2 linked regions of the Thiocapsa bogorovii genome follow. The protein of the gene in region 1 interacts with the protein of each later gene in a pairwise test. Links are inferred from orthologs where the notes say so. Each region holds a gene or a part of one and is shown on either strand. Other genes may lie near its edges.

What was found.
Region 2: the proteins of rplK (region 1) and prmA interact in binary tests that used the Escherichia coli proteins (3 or more experiments, as listed by UniProt). The link is inferred for Thiocapsa bogorovii from one-to-one orthologs.

The regions. Positions count from the first base shown.
Region 1 is NZ_CP089309.1:4,591,350-4,594,447, reverse strand. What follows is about bases 69-2,848. They hold rplK (50S ribosomal protein L11), read right to left. Parts: upstream 1,786-2,848; coding sequence 1,351-1,785; downstream 69-1,350. Other genes in these bases: secE (preprotein translocase subunit SecE), read right to left, coding at 2,477-2,848; nusG (transcription termination/antitermination protein NusG), read right to left, coding at 1,941-2,474; rplA (50S ribosomal protein L1), read right to left, coding at 656-1,351; rplJ (50S ribosomal protein L10), read right to left, coding at 69-388. Also shown: more of rplJ, read right to left, coding at 1-68; more of secE, read right to left, coding at 2,849-2,854; tuf (elongation factor Tu), read right to left, coding at 3,055-3,098. UniProt on the Escherichia coli protein: Forms part of the ribosomal stalk which helps the ribosome interact with GTP-bound translation factors.
Region 2 is NZ_CP089309.1:2,294,521-2,297,791, reverse strand. What follows is about bases 36-2,988. They hold prmA (50S ribosomal protein L11 methyltransferase), read right to left. Parts: upstream 1,987-2,988; coding sequence 1,084-1,986; downstream 36-1,083. Other genes in these bases: accC (acetyl-CoA carboxylase biotin carboxylase subunit), read right to left, coding at 2,273-2,988; dusB (tRNA dihydrouridine synthase DusB), read right to left, coding at 36-900. Also shown: more of dusB, read right to left, coding at 1-35; more of accC, read right to left, coding at 2,989-3,271. UniProt on the Escherichia coli protein: Methylates ribosomal protein L11.

The sequences.
Region 1 (3,098 bases):
GCATCTTGGCGAGATTGCCGAGCTCCGATGGATCAAGCAGCTTGCCTCCGAGGGCGACCAGTCGCACCTCGACCTTGGTGTGGTCCTTTGCAAAGGCTTCCATGACGCGCGCAGCGGAACCCGGGTCTTCCTGCGAGAAGGCGAGTACCAATGGGCCTTTCAGCCCCTCGCTCATGCACGCGAAGTCCGTATCCTGCAACGCACGTCGTGCCAAGGTGTTCTTGACGACGCGAACATAGACCCCTGCCTTGCGCGCTTCCACGCGAAGCCGTGTCATCTGTTCCACGGTCAAGCCCCGATACTCGGCCCCGACGGCCGAATGGGCACCTTTGGCGACTTCCGCGACCTCGGCGACGATGATTTCCTTTTGCGCAAAACTGAGCGCCATGTTCGTCACCTCTTGTCGGTAAACCCGGCCTGAGCCGGAGCCGTCGAGGACGCGCATCCAGCACGCACTCTCGGGCGATCATGTGCACCTTCACCAGCAAAACGACTGATTCGGGAGCACCGTCTGCGCAGGCAGGCGAGCCATTAAGTCCACCGCACCGAATCCTTATAGGGCGCAAGACACCTGCGGTCTTTGACGGCCCCCGGCATCGGCCGGGGCCCCAAAGAAGACCTGAGCTCGCAGGGCACAAGCCCCCGCGAGATCAAACTATAAACTCAGCCCCGCGTGATCCACGGTCAGACCCGGGCCCATGGTGGTCGAGACCGTGACCTTACGCATGTACACGCCCTTGGAGCTGCTCGGCTTGGATCTCATCAGATTCGCCAGCAGCGCCTCGAGATTCTCCCGCAGCTTCACGGGCTCGAAATCGGCTTTGCCGAGCGGGCAATGGATGATGCCGGCCTTGTCGGTGCGGTAGCGCACCTGCCCGGCCTTCGCATTGCGAACCGCCTCGGCGACATCAGGCGTCACGGTGCCGACCTTCGGATTCGGCATCAAGCCGCGGGGGCCGAGGATTTTGCCGAGTTGCCCGACCAGTCGCATCGCGTCCGGCGAGGCGATCACGACGTCGAAATCGAGCTTGCCGGCCTTGATGTCTTCTGCAAGATCATCGAAACCCACACGATCCGCGCCGGCCTCGGTTGCAGCATCCGCGGACGCACCCTGGGCGAACACCGCCACGCGGACGGTCTTGCCGATCCCGTGCGGCAAAACAGTCGAGCCGCGCACGACCTGATCGGATTTACGCGGGTCGACGCCGAGGTTTACCGCAACATCAACGCTTTCCGAAAACTTGATCTGCGACAACTCTTTGAGGAGCGAGAATGCCTCTTCCGCCGGATAGAGTCTGCCGCGCTCCACGCGCTCTTGAATTGCGCGCATGCGCTTGGATAGACGAGCCATCAGTTCACCCCCTCGACATCGAGCCCCATCGCACGGGCACTGCCCGCAACGGTGCGAACGGCCGCGTCCATATCCGCAGCGGTCAGATCGGGCATCTTCGCGGTGGCGACCTGCTCGAGCTGCTCGCGCGTCACCACACCGATCTTGTTGGTGTTCGGATTCGGACTACCCTTCTGGAGTCCCATGACCTTCTTCAGAAGAATGGAGGCCGGCGGGGTCTTGGTGATAAAGGTAAAGCTGCGATCCGAATAAACCGTGATCACAACCGGGATCGGCATCCCCTTCTCGAGCTCCTGCGTACGCGCATTGAACGTTTTGCAGAACTCCATGATATTGACGCCGTGCTGACCAAGCGCAGGACCGACGGGCGGGCTTGGGGTCGCCTCGCCGGCCTTGACCTGCAGCTTGATATAGGCGTTGATCTTTTTCGCCATGGTTTCTCTCCAGTGGGGTGATAGCGCCGCAGATCGGGTCTCGGCTCCCCCGACAAAGGTCCCTCAACGGGACTCGGTATCGCCGCCACGCGAACGGCGGCGGCAGTAAACGGGGCTCGGCGTCAAGACACCCGTGATCGTCCGCGAATCGCGGATCAGGCCTTCTCGACTTGAGCGAACTCAAGATCGACAGGAGTCGAGCGCCCGAAGATGAGAACCGAAACCTTGACGCGGCTCTTGTCGTAATCGACATCCTCGACGACCCCGTTGAAGTCGGTGAAGGGTCCATCGACAACGCGAACGACCTCGCCCGGCTCGTAAAGCACCTTCGGCCGTGGCTTCTCGCCGCCCTCCTGCAGGCGTACGAGGATGGCATCGGCCTGAGAATCCGGAATCGGCGCCGGGCGATCCCCGGTACCACCGATAAAGCCCATGACCTTGGGAACACTCTTGACGAGGTGCCAGGTCTCGTCCGTCATCTCCATCTGCACGAGAACATAGCCGGGGAAGAATTTGCGCTCGCTTTTGCGTTGCTGGCCTCCACGCATTTCGACCACTTCTTCGGTCGGCACGAGAATCAAGCCGAACAACTCTTCCAATCCGGCACGCTTGACACGATCCTCAAGCGAACGCTTCACCTGCCCCTCGAAGCCCGAGTATGCATGGATGACATACCATCGCTTGGACATACTCAGCCCCCCTGGCCGGTGAGGAATCTGAGAATTGCCATCAGCATCATGTCGAAGAGCCAGAGGATGACGCCCACAATCAGGACCATCACAATGACGATCAGCGTCGTCTGCAGCGTCTCCTGACGCGACGGCCAGACGACCTTTCGAACCTCCATGCGCGCATCGGATACGAACTGCCACAAGGCTCGGCCGCGCTCGGTCTGCAAAGCAACAGCGGCAGCGCCACCGCTGATCACCAACAGCCCGATCACACGGAGCAGAACCGAAAAGCCCTCGAAAAAATAGAAGGCGAAGATGCCGCTGACCAGCAACAACGCGGCGATTGCCAGCTTGGCAGTGTCCAAGCCGGCCCCTCGGGCCTCTGCACGTGAATTCATGAGATCGGGTGTCGCCTGAGCGATAAATTTAACGGAGCGATGGGTTGTATGGCAGGCCAGGAGGGACTCGAACCCCCAACCTGCGGTTTTGGAGACCGCTGCTCTGCCAATTGAGCTACTGGCCTAAAACAATCAGGATCAGTCGCGGGATCTGTCGGGCAGGCCCATCAGCACTGCCCTCCGAGCCGCGACAACCCGTGTCACTCGATGATCTTCGCGACGACGCCGGCACCGACGGTGCGGC
Region 2 (3,271 bases), 2.3 Mb from region 1 along the record:
GAAGATCGCTGCACCCGGTAAGTGACGGCAGTACCAGGAGATGTGTTTGCGCGCGATTCGCACGCCGGCATGGGCGCCGTAAAACCGATACAAGGCATCGAGATGCTCGTGCAGGAGCGCATGGATCCAGTGCCTCGGAGGTTCGACCGGCAGTGTGCCCGAGGTCAGGTAAGCCGTGACGTCGCGGAAGATCCAGGGTCGTCCCCGGGCCGCGCGTCCGATCATGATAGCATCGGCGCCGGTGCAGTCCAGGACCTGTTTCGCCCGTTCGGGGCTCGCGATGTCGCCGTTGGCGATGAGCGGTATCGTCACCGCCGCGCGGACGGCACGGAGCGTGTCGTATTCGGCGGGTACGCCGTAGCTGCAGGCACGCGTACGCCCATGGACGGTCAAGGCGGCGATCCCGGACTCCTGCGCGATCTGCGCAACCCGCACGGCATTGCGGTTCTCGGGCGACCAGCCGGTGCGGATCTTCAAGGTGACCGGGACCGGGACCGCAGCCACCACGGACTCGAGGATACGCCCGACCAGGACCTCGTCGCGCAGCAGTGCAGAGCCCGCCGCGCGTTTGCAGACCTTCTTTGCGGGACAACCCATATTGATGTCGACGATGTCGGCGCCCAGGTCGACGTTGATCCGGGCCGCTTCGGCCATGTCGAGCGGATCCGCGCCGACGATCTGCGCCGACACCGGACCGGCCTCGCCCGCGTAGTCCAGACGCCGCACCGATTTGCGTGTGCCCCAAAGCGCGGTGTTCGACGAGACCATCTCGGCAACCGCGAGCCCCGCACCCATTCGCCGACAAAGCGCACGGAAGGGTCGATCGCTCACCCCGGCCATCGGGGCAAGGATGAGATTGTTTTCGAAGCGGTGGGGGCCGATGGCGAATGAGCGATTCATGGACGGACTCGATACAGTAGGCGCGATTGAACCAATCATGTTTCGAAACGAGCCTGACTCGCCCGCCTGGCCACGTCGCCGATCGGAGCGGTCGGGTCGACATGGAGGATCGGGCGGACATTCGAGAGCGCAGTCTACCGATCCCTGAGCCGGAGCCGGCGGACTGCGCTACGCTTGTCCGCTCTACCGGCGCGTCCCGCAGATGAGCGCCCAATCCTCGCGCAGGCGTGTCGGTGCGAGCTCGATCCGCTCGCCATAGGCCGCGCGGATTGTCTCGACCTGCTCGGCAAGCACGCCCGAGACGGCCAGCGCGCCGCCCGGTCGCAGCGACTCGACAAGCCGAGGGGCCAGCGAGATCAGCGGCCCGGCGAGGATGTTGGCGATGGTCACATCGACCTTCAGCTCGGGCACCTCATCCGGCCCGTAGATCGCGAGTCGGTCGGCGACCCCGTTGGCAAGGGCGTTGTCCCGCGTCGCCTCCAGTGCTTGAGGGTCATGATCGACGGCGATCGCCTGTGCAGCCCCAAGTTGCAGCGCCGCGATCGCGAGGATCCCCGAGCCGCAGCCGTAATCCAGAACCGTTTTGCCGTCGAGCGCGGTACCGTCGAGCCACTCCAAACAGAGCGCGGTGGTCGGATGATGCCCGGTCCCGAAGGCCAGCCCCGGATCCAGCGCGACGACCACGGCCTCGGCGACGGACTCCGGATCATCCGGATCCTGCCCGTGCGGACAGACCCAAAGACGCCGACCGAAGCGGGTCGGCTTGAAGGTGTCGAGCCAGACCCGCTCCCAGACCTGATCCTCGATCCGCTCGACGCGAGGCCCACAAGCACCGCCGGAGCGCGGCTCACGCACCAGTTGATCGACCAAACGGCCGACCAGTGCCTCGCTCTCGGGGTCCGCATCGAACAGGGCTGAAATCTTGACCTGCGACCAGAGTGGCGTCTCGCCCGGGCCCGGCTCGAGCTGGGGTTCGTCGGCGGCATCGGCGAGCGTTACGGAGAGTGCGCCGCCGTCTTCCAGGACGGCGGCGATTTCCTCCGCGTCCGGTTTCGGCACCTCGATCGAAAGCTGCAGCCAACCCATTTAAATCGCGTCCGGCACAATATGCGCAGTGTTCATGCGGTCTCGATCTCGCAGCGGTTCGTAAGCGCCGGAGTCGACGCGATTTAAGAGATAGAAAGATCGGATTGATTGTGTTGCGCGAGGGCCGCGGCGAGTCCGATCCAGCCCCGAGTGCCTACCTGCCTCGAAGCCGGTCCGAGTCATGCGTTAGTCTTAACGTCCTGAACCGCGTCGCGCCGAGTCATCCAATCGCGCCGACATCGACGCCCTCTCGAACGTTGCATGTCGCTCGAAACGCGGTTCAGCATCACATGCCGAGCTTCTTTTCCAGATAATGGATATTCGCCCCGCCGGCCAGAAACGCCCCGTCCCTGAGAATCGACCGCTGCAGCTTGATATTGGTGTTGATGCCGTCGATCACCGTCTCGCGCAGCGCATTACACATCCGCGCAATCGCAGCCTCGCGGTCCTCGCCGTGGGTGATCAGCTTGCCGATCATGGAGTCGTAGTAGCGCGGTACGGTGTAGCCGGTATAGATGTGCGTTTCGAGTCGCACGCCGGGGCCGCCGGGGGCATGGAATTCGGTGATCTTGCCGGGGCTCGGCATGAAGGTCTCGGAGTCCTCGGCGTTGAGTCGGCACTCCACGGCATGCCCGCGGATCACGATGTCGTCCTGCGTGTAGCGCAGCGGCTCGCCGGCGGCGATCAGGATCTGCTCTTTGACGATGTCCACGCCCGTGATCATCTCGGTAACCGGGTGCTCGACCTGCACGCGCGTGTTCATCTCGATGAAATAGAAGCAGCCGTCCTCGAAGAGGAATTCGAAGGTGCCGGCGCCGCGATAACCGATGGTGCGGCAGGCCTCCGCACAGCGCTCGCCGATCTCGCGGCGTTGTGCTTCGGTGATGCCCGGCGCGGGTGCCTCTTCGACGACCTTCTGGTGGCGGCGCTGCATGGAGCAGTCGCGCTCGCCGAGATGGATAGCGTTGCCGTGCTGGTCCGAGAGTACCTGGAACTCGATGTGACGCGGGTTCTCCAGGTACTTCTCCATGTAGACCATGTCGTTGTTGAAGGCTGCGGCGGCCTCCGCCTTGGTCAGGGAGATGGCGTTCAGCAAGGTCGCCTCGGAGTGGACGACACGCATGCCGCGACCGCCCCCGCCGCCGGATGCCTTGATGATCACCGGGTAGCCGATCTGACGGGCGATCTCCAGCGTGCGTTTCTTGTTGTCGTCGAGCGGGCCATCGGAGCCGGGCACGCAGGGTACGCCGGCCTTGTTCATGGCGGCGATCGCCGAGACCTTGTC